Regions from separate parts of the Rhizobium sp. SG570 genome, predicted to be linked through region 1. Evidence: predicted binding sites of a transcription regulator. Region 1 holds the regulator's gene; each other region holds the start of a gene.
What was found. The regulator PhoB, encoded in region 1, activates phosphate uptake and scavenging genes when phosphate is short. The targets are predictions, from matches to a motif close to TGTCATNNANCTGTCAT.

Region 1 (5,126 bases):
TGCCGCATCACCGGCAAGATCACGCTCGACGATCAGGATGTTTATGACAACAGCATCGATGTCGTGGAGCTGCGCGCGCGCGTCGGCATGGTCTTCCAGAAGCCCAACCCGTTTCCGAAGTCGATCTACGAGAACGTCGCCTACGGACCACGCATCCATGGCCTGCACAGCTCGAAAGCCGATCTCGAGCATATCGTCGAGACCAGCCTGCAGAAAGCCGGTCTCTGGGGCGAGGTCAAGGATCGGCTCTATGATGCCGGCACGAGCCTGTCCGGCGGCCAACAGCAGCGTCTGTGCATCGCTCGCGCGGTCGCCGTCAGTCCAGAGGTCATCCTGATGGACGAGCCATGTTCGGCGCTCGACCCCATCGCAACCGCAAAGGTCGAGGATCTGATCCATGAGCTGCGGGAAAACTTCACCATCGTCATCGTGACGCATTCCATGCAGCAGGCAGCCCGCGTTTCGCAACGCACCGCAATGTTTCATCTCGGCCATCTGGTTGAGGAGAACGATACCGATAAAATGTTCACCAATCCCGACGATTTCCGCACGCAGGATTACATCATGGGCCGTTTTGGTTGATGATGCCGTGCGCGCGGCTCCTTTCACACAGTTCACCTTGAGGATAGAAAAATGGTCTCCACTCACATTCTCTCTGCCTATGACGAAGACCTGAAGTTCCTGACGCGCCGCATTGCGGAAATGGGCGGTCTGGCCGAGCAAATGGTCAGCGACAGCGTTCGCGCACTGGTCCAAAGCGATACCAGTCTTGCGCAGAAGGTCATTTCCGACGACGTCATTCTCGATCATGCGGAACGGGAAGTCGGCGACAAGGCGATCGTCACCATCGCCCGCCGGCAGCCGATGGCCGCCGACCTGCGCGAGATCATGGGCTCGATCCGCATCGCTTCCGATCTGGAGCGTGTCGGCGACCTCGGCAAGAACACCGCCAAGCGCGTCATCGCCGTGCAGGGCACAGGCGTTCCGCGGCGGCTTGCCCGCGGCATCGAGCATCTCTCCGAACTGGCGCTCAGCCAGCTCAAGGAAGTGCTTGACGTCTATGCCACCCGTTCGCCGGACAAGGCTGTGTCGATCCGAGAGCGCGACGAGGAAATCGACGCGATGTACACCTCGCTCTTCCGCGAGATGCTGACCTACATGATGGAAGATCCGCGCAACATCACCACCTGCACGCATCTTCTCTTCTGCGCCAAGAACATCGAGCGCATCGGCGACCATGCCACCAACATCGCCGAGACGATCTATTACATGGCGACCGGCGCCCAGCCAGAAGGCGAGCGCCCGAAGGATGATACCGCCAACACCGTTGGCGCGGTGACGGAATAATCTGGAAGCGAAGAAAAGGAGACCAGAGGCGCATGGTTCCGAGAGTTGCTGTTGTAGAAGACGAGGAAGCGCTCAGCGTTCTGCTGCGCTACAATCTCGAGGCTGAGGGCTTCGAGGTCGATACGATCCTCAGAGGCGATGAAGCCGAATTGCGTCTCCAGGAGCGCATCCCCGATCTTCTGATCCTTGACTGGATGCTCCCCGGTGTATCCGGCATCGAGCTCTGCCGCCGGCTGCGTATGCGGCCGGAGACGGAGCGCCTGCCGATCATCATGCTGACGGCCCGCGGCGAGGAAAGCGAGCGCGTGCGCGGTCTTTCCACCGGCGCGGACGATTACGTCGTCAAGCCGTTCTCGACGCCGGAGCTGATGGCCCGCGTCAAGGCGATGCTGCGGCGCGCCCGCCCGGAGGTTCTCTCCACGGTACTGCGTTGCGGCGATATCGAGCTGGATCGCGAGACCCATCGCGTTCACCGCAAGAGCCGCGAAGTGCGGCTGGGACCGACGGAATTCCGCCTGCTGGAGTTCCTGATGTCCTCGCCGGGCCGGGTCTTCTCGCGTTCGCAGCTGCTCGACGGCGTATGGGGACACGATATCTATGTCGACGAACGTACCGTCGACGTGCATGTCGGCCGCCTGCGCAAGGCGCTCAATTTCTCCAATATGCAGGATGTCATCCGCACCGTTCGCGGTGCGGGTTACTCCATGGAAGCTTGAGCGGGTACGCCCGTTCAGGCGTCGACATAGCGGCGGAAACAGAAAACGGGCCTTTCGGCCCGTTTCGTTTATCTTATCTGGAGCGGTTACGCGTTTCACGGACTCGCGTGACCGCTCTATGCTATTGTTTTTACGCAATTCCGGACGGAAAACCGCTTCGCACTTTTCCCGGAATTGTTCTATGGGGCATCTCAGCCGCGCGGTTGAGCTGGCCGACGCCGTTCATGCACCGGCTGGTAGGCCAGGCGCTGATGGTAGCCGCAATAGGGCGATGCATCCGGGCTCTCGTTGCCGCAGAAGTGGAAATCGTCCTTCAGCGGGTCACCGACGGGCCATTTGCAGGTGCGTTCCGTCAGCTCGGTCAGGACGAGGCGCCGAGAGATCGGAACGACGACGTTGGCAGCCGGACGATATTGGATCTCGTTGACCGCATCGACCTCAATCTCTTCCTTGAGCATGGTCGCGCCCTGCTGGCGGGTAACCGTGCGGGTTGCGACGCGCGATGTATAATTCGATGCGCGGGGCGCCGAGGCGCCGCGCTTCGGCGTTCGGGCAGCGGTCGCCGTGCCGCCCGCCTTCGCTCGGCCCGGCAGGCTCAAGCGGTGCACCTTGCCGATGACGGCGTTACGGCTGACACCGCCCAACTGCGCCGCGATCTGGCTGGCGCTCAACCCTTCGGACCATAGCTTTTTAAGCTTCTCGACGCGTTCGTCTGTCCAATTCATGCCCTGTCTCCGCTGTCGCGTTTCCGATGGCAGAATCCTTCACCATTGCCCCGCATAGGATCGAGGCGCGAAACGCTCTAAAATTGTGGTGACTAGTTCCGCCGCATGCAGTCTAGCAATTGGTTTTTAACCTAGTGTGAGGCTGACTCCGTGACAAGAGTCGCGGGAATCTTGAGGAATCGATTTCGAGGTTTTCCCCAACTTGCTGTCCTGGCGTGGCATTTATGCAATATGATCCGGCCAACGCATCCCGTTCGGCCGCGGCCGCTCTCTCGCACCTGCTAAATCGCCAGTTTTGTTGACATCGCGGTGCAAAACATCAATAGTGCCCACGCCGCCGCAAGGCGGCATTTTTGATTTTTTCGGACCCGTTTCATGGAAAGGAAGCGATTGGTCCTTAGGGTTGTGATCGAGGAGATACGCCATGGCCGAGACAGCGGCGCTTTATGACACCTATATGCGCGCTCCGCTGCGGTTCGAGCGAGGCGAGGGCGTCTGGCTGATCACGGAAAATGGCGAACGCTACCTCGATTTCGCGGCCGGTGTGGCAGTCAATTCGCTCGGTCATGCGCATCCCCATCTCGTGGCCGAGCTGAAGGCGCAGGCTGACAAGGTATGGCACCTGTCCAACCTCTACGAAGTGCCCGGTCAGGAGAAGCTCTCGAAGCGGCTGACGGAAGCCACATTCGCTGACAAGGTGTTCTTTACCAATTCGGGCGCCGAAGCGCTGGAATGCGCCATCAAGACGGCGCGGCGCTATCAGTTTGCCAACGGGCATCCCGAGAAGTTCCATATCATCACCTTCGAAGGTGCTTTCCACGGTCGTACCATCGCGACGATCGCTGCCGGTGGCCAGGAAAAGTATATCGAAGGCTTCGGCCCGAAGGCCCCCGGCTTTGACCAGGTGGCTTTCGGCGATCTTGATGCGGTTCGTGCCGCAATCACCGATGCGACGGCTGCGATCCTGATCGAGCCGGTGCAGGGCGAGGGCGGTATCCGCCCGGCGACCAACGAATTCCTGCGCGGTCTCCGCGATATCTGCGACGAGCACGGTCTGCTCCTGGTGCTCGATGAAGTACAGTGCGGCGTCGGCCGCACGGGCAAGCTTTTCGCCCATGAATGGGCCGGCATCAAGCCCGATATCATGGCGGTGGCCAAGGGTATCGGCGGTGGTTTCCCGCTCGGCGCATGCCTTGCAACGGCAGAGGCAGCCTCCGGCATGAAGGCCGGCACGCACGGGTCGACCTATGGCGGCAATCCGCTTGCCATGGCGGTCGGCAATGCGGTGCTCGATATCGTGCTGGCCGATGGCTTCCTGGAGCATGTGCGTGATATGGCGCTGGTCTTCCGCCAGGGCCTTGCCTCGCTCAAGGATCGCTTCCCGGATATCATCGAGGACATCCGCGGCGAAGGTCTCATGCTCGGCATCAAGGCAGCCATCCCGCAAGCGGATCTGCTGCAGGCGATCCGCGCCGAGCATCTGCTGGGTGTTCCGGCCGGCAACAATGTCATTCGCCTGCTGCCGCCGCTGGTCGTGACCGCCGAGGAAGCGCGCGAAGGTCTTGCTCGCATCGAGCGTGCGGCCGAGCGTGTACGCGCCGCCCGCGTCAAGAAATCAGCCTAAGTTCGACGCCCGCAGTCGGGGCGTTCTTGCCCTATGCGGGCGTTATTGTTTTTTCTGGAGTACAGGTGAGGACATGGCTTCTCCGAAACACTTTCTCGATCTCTCGGCCGTAGCGGCCGCCGATCTGCGCCACATCATCGATGACGCGATCGTGCGAAAAAGGGCGTTGAAGGCGGGTACCGCCGACAAGCCGCTTGCCGGCAAGATGCTGGCGATGATCTTCGAGAAGCCTTCCACACGGACCCGCGTCTCCTTCGACGTCGGCATGCGCCAGCTCGGTGGCGAGACACTTTTCCTGTCCGGAACCGAAATGCAGCTCGGCCGCGCCGAGACGATCGGCGATACGGCGAAGGTGCTGTCGCGCTATGTCGATGCGATCATGATCCGCACGACCGATCATTCGCGCCTGCTGGAACTGGCGGAGCATGCGACCGTTCCGGTCATCAACGCGCTGACCGACGATACGCATCCCTGCCAGATCATGGCCGACATCATGACCTTCGAGGAGCATCGCGGCCCGGTCAAGGGCAAGACCATTGCCTGGACGGGCGACGGCAACAACGTGCTGCATTCGTTGATCGAAGGCGCGGCGCGGTTCGGCTATCGCATGAACATGGCGGTACCTCTTGGTTCCGAGCCCAAGGATCACTATTTGAACTGGGCCCGCAACCAGGGCGCCGAAATCATGCTCTCGCATGATGCCGACCGTGCGGT
Region 2 (5,126 bases), on a different contig from region 1:
CGCATCGGCAACAACAATGCCAAGGGCGAATATTATCTCACCGATCTCGTTGAAATCGCTCGTTCGCTCGGCGGCCGCGCCGTGGCGGTCGATGCGCCGGAAGTGGAGATGACCGGTTGCAACAACCGGGCCGAACTTGCCGTCATCGAGCGTCTTTGGCAGGAGCGGCGGCGTCACGAACTGATGCTGTCGGGCGTCACTATGGTTGCGCCGGAAACCGTGTTTCTCGCCTACGACACCGTGATCGGCCAGGATGCGATGATCGAACCGAACGTCGTGTTCGGTCCCGGCGCCGTCATCGAGGGAGGCGCGGTCGTTCATGCCTTCTCGCATATCGAGGGTGCGCATGTCAGCGCCGGTGCGACGGTCGGGCCGTTTGCGCGGTTGCGACCCGGCGCCGATCTCGCCGGCGGTTCCAAGGTCGGCAATTTCTGCGAGGTGAAGAACGGCAAGATCGGCGAGGGCGCCAAGGTCAATCATCTGACTTATATCGGCGACGCGACTGTCGGTGCCGGCAGCAATATCGGTGCCGGCACCATCACCTGCAACTACGATGGGGTCAACAAGTACGAGACTCATATCGGCGCCAACGCCTTCGTCGGCTCCAACTCGTCGCTCGTGGCACCTCTGCGCATCGGCGACGGCGCCTATGTCGCCTCCGGCAGCGTCATCACCGATGACGTCCCGGCGGACGCGCTGGCCTTCGGCCGGGCGCGGCAAGAGGTAAAGCCGGAGCGTGCCAAGCTGATACGCGAGAGGGCACTCGCCATCAAAGCCGCCAAGAAGGGTGGCCACTAAGCCTAAAGTAGATGGTCCCGTAACGGTTGGAAACCGAAAGTGACCATCGTGGCAATTGTGAAAACTGTTAGAATAGTTAGGACTTGCCTTCAAATTTGAGGCCAGACGGAGAGTTGTATGTGCGGCATTGTTGGGATCGTCGGAATGAAGCCTGTAGCGGGCCGTTTGGTGGATGCGCTGCGGCGCCTCGAGTACCGCGGCTACGATTCGGCCGGCGTCGCCACCATCCATGAAGGCATGATGGATCGCCGCCGCGCGGAAGGAAAGCTGTTCAATCTGGAAAGGCGGCTGGAGGCCGAACCTCTGCCCGGCACGACCGGTATCGCCCACACACGTTGGGCAACCCACGGCGTTCCGAATGAAACCAACGCCCATCCGCATTTCGTCGAAGGTGTCGCCGTCGTCCATAACGGCATCATCGAAAACTTCTCCGAGTTACGCGAGGAGCTAAAGGCCGAGGGGAAGGTGTTCGCTTCGCAGACGGATACCGAAGTCGTTGCTCATCTGCTGGCCAAGTACGTTCAGGATGGCCTCGATCCGCGTGCCGCGATGCTGAAGATGCTGAACCGCGTCACCGGCGCGTACGCGCTGGCCGTGATGTTCCAGAGCGATCCCGGCACGTTGCTGGCGGCGCGCTCAGGCCCGCCGCTCGCCGTCGGTTATGGCAGCGGGGAGATGTTCCTTGGCTCGGACGCAATCGCGCTTGCGCCGTTCACCAACGAGATTACCTATCTCGTCGACGGTGATTGCGCGATCGTCACCCGCGACGGCGCGACGATCATCGATTTCGACGGCAACGACGTGAGCAGGCCGCGGCAGGTTTCGCAGGCAACCGCCTATGTGGTCGATAAGGGCAACCATCGCCACTTCATGGAAAAGGAAATCTACGAGCAGCCGGAGGTGATCTCGCACGCGCTCAGCCACTATGTCGATTTCGACAGTCATCGCGTCCGTCAGAGCGCATCGGCGATCGATTTCGGCAGCGTTTCCGGCTTGGCGATCTCCGCTTGCGGCACTGCCTATCTCGCCGGTCTGATCGGCAAATACTGGTTCGAGCGCTATGCCCGGCTTCCCGTGGAAATCGATGTAGCTTCCGAATTCCGCTACCGCGAAATGCCCTTGTCGCCCTCGCAGGCGGCGCTGTTCATCTCTCAATCCGGCGAGACGGCGGATACCCTGGCCTCGCTACGCTATTGCCGGGACAACGGCCTGAAGATCGGCGCCGTCGTCAATGTCAGGGAATCGACCATCGCGCGTGAATCCGATGCCGTGTTTCCGATCCTGGCCGGCCCGGAGATCGGCGTCGCCTCGACGAAGGCCTTCACCTGCCAGCTCGCCGTCCTTGCCTCCCTCGCGATCGGAGCGGGCGTTGCCCGCGGCACGGTGAGCGCCAAGGAGGAAGAGGACATGGTGCGCCACCTGGTCGAGATGCCTCGCATCATGGCGCGCGTGCTGAACATCATTCAGCCGCAGATGGAAAGCCTCGCGCGAGAGATATCCAAGTTCAAGGACGTGCTCTATCTCGGCCGTGGCACCAGCTTCCCGCTTGCCATGGAAGGGGCGCTGAAGCTGAAGGAGATCTCCTACATCCATGCCGAAGGCTACGCGGCCGGCGAGCTGAAGCACGGGCCGATCGCGCTGATCGATGAGAACATGCCCGTCATCGTCATCGCGCCCTTTGACCGCTTTTTCGACAAGACCGTTTCCAACATGCAGGAAGTGGCAGCGCGAGGCGGCCGGATCATCTTCATCACCGACGATGCGGGTGCCGCCGCATCGACGCTACCGACCATGGCGACCATCATTCTGCCTGTTGTTGACGAAATCATCGCCCCGATCATCTTCTCGCTGCCGATCCAATTGCTGGCCTACCATACAGCGGTCTTCATGGGCACGGACGTCGATCAGCCGCGCAACCTCGCCAAATCGGTGACGGTAGAGTAGGCCTCACTTCCTTTCATTCATCCTGCGGTCACGTCGTCGTGAGTCGGCCGCCTGTTCGGTGCGCCGGCGGGACTGGCGGGTTGTATGCCGCGCCAATTTCTGGCACGCTTCTTGAAGGAGATGGTGGGGGAAAATTTGCCTGATAAAGGTGGGCGGCGGAACGGAGTTTTCGAACGGCGAATGACTGAAAAACTCATCAAAATGTCCGTGCCGACGCGGATCAGAAACAACTTCCTGGCCGGCCTGATCATCTGCGCTCCGATCGCCATCACGCTCTGGCTCACATGGTCAGTCGTGCATTGGGCGGATAGTTGGGTGCGGCCCTACATCCCGGCGCGTTACGACCCTGAAAGCTATCTGAATTTCGCCGTCCCCGGCACTGGCCTCGTGATCGCGATGATCTTCATCACGGTTGTCGGTTTCCTGGCCAAAAACCTGATCGGGCAGAGCATCGTCCGCTTTGGCGAGTCGATCGTCACTCGCGTTCCGCTCGTGCGAAGCATCTACAAGAGCGTCAAGCAGATCTTCGAGACCGTGCTGAAGGAACAGGGCACGTCGTTCAAGAAGGTGGGGCTGATCGAATATCCAAGCCCGGGCCTCTGGTCCATGGTTTTCATATCGACCGACGCCAAGGGCGAGATTGCTTCGAAATTCAACGCCATGGGCCAGGATATGGTTGCGGTTTTCCTGCCGCCGACACCGGTGCCGACAGCCGGGTTCCTGGTTTTCGTGCCGCGTGAAAAGATTACGATTCTCGACATGAGCCCCGAGGATGGCGCCAAGCTTCTGATTTCCGGTGGCCTGGTTTCGCCCGAATACAAGGAAGAGCTGGTCGCGATGAAGGGGCCGCGCACCCCGGTTCCGATGAAGTCTCTCACCTAGAAATCGCTCTTCCGCTATTGTCGACAGCCTATTCTCGCGCCCTGCGCGAATTGTCATGTCTCTATCATGTTGACGTCTTAGATCGTCCTTGGGATAGGCAATGGGTATCTCACTATCGAATGTTCGGGACGCATGTGCCGGACACTATCTTCGATACGGCTTCCATCAAGCCGCGGATGGATACCGTTGCCTCCATACGGTTTTTCATCAGGAGGATATTTTTTTGAGAGACTCACGTTCAAGGACATTGCCGCTGCTGTCTGCAGCGCTTGCCACATTCATTTTCACAACACCGCTGGTAGCACATGCCGAAAGTTCCGTAGCGGTCGGAGGCACGACGCTCGTCAACAAGGGACGTGTTGCCGTGGGCCGTATTCCAGCCAACCAGCGCGACAAGTTCGGCGAGACCTTCGGCTCTGGCTCGGGCATGTCCATCGACGCCAAGAGCTGGACCCGCAATGCTGACGGTACCTACAAGGGATCGCTGTGGCTGCTGCCGGACCGTGGCTACAATGTCGCCGGCACCACGGATTATCGCGCGCGTCTCAACACCATCGATATTCAGCTGACGCCGGTTGCTCCCGGCGCAACGCCGCCGGCCGGCAAGGAGCAGTTGGGTGTCGAAGCCAAGCTCGCCGATACGCTGCTGTTGAAAGACAATAAAGGCAACGAAACCACCGGCCTTGACCCCGCCAACGGCGTCCGACAAGCAGAAGGCGGCATGCCGCTTTTGCCGCTGGCACCGAACGGCAAGGTCTCGCTCGACAACGAAGCCATTGCCCGGCTGCCAGATGGCTCAATGTTCATCAGCGATGAATACGGTCCCTATATCTACCGCTTCTCGGCGGATGGGCGGATGATCTCGGCCACAGCGCCGCCGGCGGCGTTTCTGCCGATGCGCCACAGCACCGTGAACTTTTCCTCAAATAATCCGGGTCCCGGCGAATCCGCTCCGGATCCGAAGGATCCGACAAGTGGGCGCCAGAACAACCAGGGCTTCGAGGGCATGTCCCTGACCCCGGACGGTAAGTTCCTCATCGCGGTGCTCCAGTCTGCGACGCGCCAGGATGGTGGCGATTCCAGTTCGACCAGGCAGAACACGCGCGCCCTGCTTTACGATGCTGCTGATCTCGACCACCTGAAACTCGTGCACGAATACGTCGTGCCTTTGCCGGTCTTCACCAACGACAAGGGCAAGACGTCCGTCGCCGCCCAGAGCGAAATCGTGGCGCTTTCGCCGACGAGCTTCCTGATGCTCGCTCGTGATAGCAACAATGGCTACGGCCAGAAGGGCGATAAGTCGATCTATCGCAACATCGTCGCCGTCGATGTGTCTGCCGCCACCGATATTGCCGGCGGCAAATTCGACGGCGACACAGCTGTCGCTCCGAAGGGTGTTCTTGATCCCTCGGTCAAGCCCGCTGTCCTCAGCCAGTTCATCGACATCAACGACACCGCCGATCTCGCTCGCTTCGGCCTTCACAACGGCACTCCGAACGATC
Region 3 (5,126 bases), on a different contig from region 1:
GACCAGCCCGTAGCCACGGGTGAACTGCGGCGGCACCTTGGCGGAGCCCTTGAACTGGTTGACCATCTGGCATTCGGTCACCTGGATGCGGCCGAGCGACACGGCAAAGCCGAGTTCCGGCACCTCGAATTCCACTTCCACTTCGCCGATGCGGATTTCACCGGTGAAGGGATGTGTGCGGCCGTAGCCGCGCTGCGTCGAATAACCGAGCGCCAGCAGGAATCCTTCGTCGCCGCGGGCGAGCGCCTGCAGGCGCAGGTCGCGGGTCATCGGGAACTCCAGCGGCTCGCGCGTCAGGTCGCCGATTTCATGATCGACCGGCATGACGCCGTCGCCTTCGATCAGCCCTTCCTGATCGAGAATTTCGGAAACGCGCATGACGCGGCCCTCTTCGGCCGGCCGCTGCATCGGCTCGTCCACTTGCTCGTCGGTCAGAAGGCTCGGATCGAGCAGGCGGTGCGTATAGTCGAAGGTCGGGCCGAGAAGCTGGCCACCCGGCAGATCCTTGTAGGTGGCGGAGATGCGGCGCTCGATCTTCATCGCCACCGTGTCCAGCGGCTGGGAATAGCCGAAGCGCGGCAGCGTCGTGCGATAGGCGCGCAGCAGGAAGATCGCCTCGATCATGTCGCCGCGTGCCTGGCGGACGGCGAGGGCTGCCAAGGTGCGGTCATAGAGCGAGGCTTCGGCCATGACGCGATCGACGGCAAGCGCCAGCTGCGCGACGATCTGGTCGATGCCAACAGCCGGCAGCGAACGGTCGCCGCGGCGACGGTCGGCCAGTAGCCGGTGAGCATTGGCGATGGCGGCTTCGCCACCCTTTACGGCAACATACATATGTCACATCTCCGTCGCGGTGATCTTGGTGGTGCGCGGCAGGCAAAGGAATTGCCGGCCGGCCGTCAGAACGAGATCGACGCCGCGCGGGAAGAGCGCGCGATTGTCGGTCCAGATGCGCAGGAATGCATCCGGCAGGCCCCTGGGCGCGATCATATGGACGCCGTTGATGCCGGGACCCGAAAGTGCCAGATCCTTGCCGCCTTCAAGGCTTTCGACTTCCAGCACCAGCGTCGTCGAACGGTCGGGATATTCCTGGGTGCCGATGCCGAACTGGTTGAAGGAGGAAAGCGCCATGCTGGCCTCGATGAAGGCAAACATCGCTTCCAGCCGTTCCTGGATGATGGGCGCGCCGGTGTGAAAGCTCAGCCATTCCGGCAGGCTCGACCGTCCAAGGCTGGTGGAGAGCCAGACCGGCGTATCATGGTCGCAAAGCGTCAGCCCGATCGCGCCGGCAGCGATGCCAAGCGGGGCAGGCGGTGCAATATCGGCTGTCACGGTCTGCAGGATGCCCGGCCGCGCCATCGCGTCCATCGTCATCTTGAAGACGCTCTGTGCATCGAAAACCGGGTCGGTGAAGCCGCCGATCAATGCATCATTGCCGAAGGTGGAGGTAGTGAAGCTCATCAGTCTTCTCCGCGAACCATGGTGAAGAAATCGACGCGGGTAGCGGCCGTTTCCTCCGCGCGCTTGCGATCATAGTCTGCGATGCGCTCGGTGACCGGCTGCAGGATCGCCTTCTCGACGAATTCCTTGGTGGCCGACTGCTGCCAGAGGGCATCGAATATGGCCGAAAGCCGTGCCTTTTCGCGATCCGTGCCGAGTGCATGCGCATGGCCTATGGTGCCGGATGCCAGCCGGATGGTGGCGCGGGTCACCGTGACCTCGCCGAGATTGAAGGGGGAACCACCGCCGCCGATGCGGCCGCGCACCATGACGAGCCCCGTTTCCGGTCCGCGCACCGGCTGTACCGTCGGCTTGCTCGGCAATGCTTCCCAGGCTGCGTCGAGCTCGTCGCGCTGGGCCTGTGCCAGAAGATCGGCAACACGTTTGCGCTCCCGACGCTCCTGTGCGGCTGCTTCCTGCCTTTGTGCTGAATTCATCGCGCCTTCCTCTAAATGTCTATTGATATAGACAACCATACAAGATAGATTTATATCTATTAGTGAGTCGTGACAAGCGTGTGACAGGGCGAGTGGGCGAAATGGCAGGGCAGAGGATACAAAGGCAGACAGGCGTGGCGCTCTGGCGGCAGATCGCCGACCGAATACGGATGTCGATCAATCACGGCGACTTCGACGAAAGCGGCATGGTGCCGCCGGAAACGACGCTGGCGCTGCAGTTCGGGGTCAACCGGCATACCATTCGCAGCGCGCTCGCCGCGCTGGCGCAGGAAGGCATCGTCAGGGCTGTGCAGGGGCGCGGTACGCTGATCGAGCGCAAGGAGCGGCTGAGCTTCCCGATTTCGAAGCGGACACGTTTCTCGCAGGGCATCGGCGATCAGGTGCGCGAGACCCGCAGCGTCCTGCTTGCGACGAGCGACGAGGCAGCGAGCGCGGAGGTGGCCCGGCACCTCAAGATCAAGACCGGTACGCCACTCGTGCGCCTGGAAACGCTCGGTCAAGCGGATCACCGTCCGGTATCGCGCGCCACCAGTTGGTTCCCGGCGGATCGGTTTGGCAATATCGCCGAGATCTACCGGGCGACGGGATCGATCACCAAGGCGTTTCGGGAGCTTGGCGTGCCGGACTATGTGCGCGTCATCACCGAGATTACCGCGACCCATGCCGACGAGAGCGATCTCGCCGATCTTCAGCTATCTCCCGGCGCCATCGTCCTGATCACACAGGCGCTGAACACCGATCTCGACAACGTGCCGGTGCAATACTCGATCTCCCGCTTCGCCGCCGACAGGGTGCGTTTCACGATCGAGAATTGAGGTTGGGGCTCGGCCCGTCATCCGGCCTGTCGGCCACCTTCTCCCTGCCGGCGGGGAGAAGGGGAAAGACGCACCCTCCGTCGCTTCTCAACCTAATAAGAGTCAAGAATTTGCCGCAAGAGAGGTCGTCCCCTCTCCCCGCCAAACGGGGAGAGGGCTAGGGTGAGGGGCTTTTCGGAGATAGCTAGTTTAGATGACGCTCAATGCGCGCCGGACATGTCGCCAAGGACTTCCTTCGAGGCGACGGTGGAGTCGGCCTTGAGCTTGTAGACCATCGGCACGCCGGTCGCGAGGTTGAGCGCCAGGATCTGTTCCTTGCTCAATCGGTCGAGAACCATGACGAGAGAGCGCAGCGAGTTGCCATGGGCGGCGACCAGCACGTTCTTGCCGGCAAGCACGCGCGGCAGGATTTCCGTCAGATAATAGGGCCAGACGCGGGCGCCGGTGTCGCGCAGGCTTTCGCCGCCGGGCGGGGGCACGTCGTAGGAGCGGCGCCAGATGTGCACTTGTTCCTCACCCCATTTGGCTCGGGCGTCATCCTTGTTGAGGCCGGAGAGATCGCCGTAGTCGCGCTCGTTCAGTGCCTGATCCTTGATAGTCTCGAGTCCGGGCTGGCCGATTTCATCAAGGATGATCTTCAGCGTGTGCTGGGCGCGGACGAGGGCCGACGTGAAGGCGATGTCGTATTTGATGCCGTAGTCGGCAAGCGCCTTGCCGCCCGTCTTGGCTTCCTCGATGCCGAGGGCGGTCAGATCGGGATCCTTCCAGCCGGTAAAGAGATTCTTCAAATTCCAGTCGCTCTGGCCATGGCGAACGAGGACGAGAGTACCGCTCATAAAATTTCTCCTTAATGAAGCAATTCCAGGAAAAGTGTGTAGCGGTTTTCCGTCCGGAATTGCGAGACAATAAAAGGCTGGAGCGGATCGGCAGTTCCATGCCGATCCGCTCCAGGATCAGGTCAACGTGTGGAGAGCCCGAGAACATCGAGCATGGAATAGAAGCCGGGTTTCCTGTCACGCGCCCAGAGAGCGGCTTGCAGCGCGCCCCGGGCAAACAGCGAACGGTCGCCGGCGCTGTGGGACAGGGTCAGCCGCTCGCTCTCGCCGGCGAAGATGACCGAGTGATCGCCGACCACGCCGCCGCCGCGCAGGGTCGCAAAGCCGATCGTGCCAGCCGGACGCGGGCCGGTATGGCCATCGCGCACGCGCACGGAATTGTCATCGAGATCGATGCCGCGGCCCTTGGCTGCGGCCTGGCCGAGCAGAAGCGCGGTACCCGAGGGCGCATCCACCTTGTGCCGGTGATGCATCTCCAGCACTTCGATATCCCAATCGGCGGAGGGAAGGGCGCGTGCCGCCTGCTCGACGAGCACGCTCAAAAGGTTGATGCCGAGGCCCATATTGCCCGATTTGACGATGCGGGCGTGGCGGGCCGCCGCCTGGAATTTGGCTTCGTCTTCGGCCGTGCATCCGGTCGTGCCGATGATGTGGACGATGCGCGCCTGCGCGGCAAGCCCGGTGAAGGTGACGCTGGTTGCCGGCGTCGTGAAATCGATGACGCCTTCGGCATGCAGAAAGGCGGAAAGCGGATCGTCGGTGACGGGAACGCCGATCGGCCCCAACCCGGCAATCTCGCCGGCATCCTTGCCGATGAAAACGGAGCCGGGACGCGCGACGGCGGCATGCAAGGTCAGGCCCTCGGTGGCGTGAATGAGGCGGATCAGAGCCTGCCCCATGCGGCCCGCTGCGCCAACCACCACCAGCTTCATCGCATCGTCGCTCATGTCGTCTCTATCGTCTTATTTGCGGGAGTTGCCGGAAACGGCCGGCCGCTGAAGGTTGTTGAGGCGAGCGTAAAGGCCATTGTCGGCCTCCGCAAGCGTCTCGTGGTTGCCCTCTTCGACGACACGCCCATTCTGCATGACGATGATCTTCTCGGCTCGAACGACGGTCGACAGGCGGTGAGCGATGACGACGACCGTGCGGCCGCTCATGGCTTCGTCCAGCGCCTTCTGCACGGCCGCTTCCGATTCCGTGTCGAGCGCGGAGGTCGCCTCGTCGAGCAGGAGGATCGGCGCGTTGCGCACCAGCGCGCGGGCGATCGACAGGCGCTGCCGCTGGCCGCCGGAAAGCGTCACGCCGTTTTCGCCGACGGGCGTGTCGTAGCCCTGCGACTGCGCCATGATGAAATCATGGGCGTAAGCGAGGCGGGCTGCCTCTTCGATCTCCGCGTCGGTCGCGTCAGGGCGGCCATAACGGATGTTGTCGCGGATCGAGCCTTCGAAGAGATAGGGCTGCTGCGAGACGTAGGCGAGATGCTGGCGCAGCGACTGCTTGGTGATGTGGCTGATATC

Region 2: FHT28_RS06975 (esterase-like activity of phytase family protein) is a predicted target of PhoB. The motif match lies at 3,676-3,692, and genes of this name have one in related genera.
Region 3: phnF (phosphonate metabolism transcriptional regulator PhnF) is a predicted target of PhoB. The motif match lies at 2,007-2,023, and genes of this name have one in related genera.

The regions. Positions count from the first base shown of each region.
Region 1 covers NZ_JAAZQI010000017.1:24,520-29,645, forward strand. Annotated here, with positions in the region: gene pstB (phosphate ABC transporter ATP-binding protein PstB) at 1-582, shown strand, start outside; gene phoU (phosphate signaling complex protein PhoU) at 634-1,347, shown strand; gene phoB (phosphate regulon transcriptional regulator PhoB) at 1,380-2,063, shown strand; gene FHT28_RS27540 (GcrA family cell cycle regulator) at 2,255-2,788, opposite strand; gene FHT28_RS27545 (aspartate aminotransferase family protein) at 3,213-4,412, shown strand; gene argF (ornithine carbamoyltransferase) at 4,486-5,126, shown strand, end outside.
Region 2 covers NZ_JAAZQI010000002.1:638,565-643,690, forward strand. Annotated here, with positions in the region: gene glmU (bifunctional UDP-N-acetylglucosamine diphosphorylase/glucosamine-1-phosphate N-acetyltransferase GlmU) at 1-798, shown strand, start outside; gene glmS (glutamine--fructose-6-phosphate transaminase (isomerizing)) at 916-2,742, shown strand; gene FHT28_RS06970 (DUF502 domain-containing protein) at 2,923-3,624, shown strand; gene FHT28_RS06975 (esterase-like activity of phytase family protein) at 3,848-5,126, shown strand, end outside.
Region 3 covers NZ_JAAZQI010000006.1:313,068-318,193, reverse strand. Annotated here, with positions in the region: gene FHT28_RS15340 (carbon-phosphorus lyase complex subunit PhnI) at 1-834, opposite strand, end outside; gene phnH (phosphonate C-P lyase system protein PhnH) at 838-1,461, opposite strand; gene phnG (phosphonate C-P lyase system protein PhnG) at 1,461-1,937, opposite strand; gene phnF (phosphonate metabolism transcriptional regulator PhnF) at 2,039-2,773, shown strand; gene FHT28_RS15320 (2,3-bisphosphoglycerate-dependent phosphoglycerate mutase) at 2,974-3,609, opposite strand; gene dapB (4-hydroxy-tetrahydrodipicolinate reductase) at 3,732-4,556, opposite strand; gene FHT28_RS15310 (ABC transporter ATP-binding protein) at 4,572-5,126, opposite strand, start outside.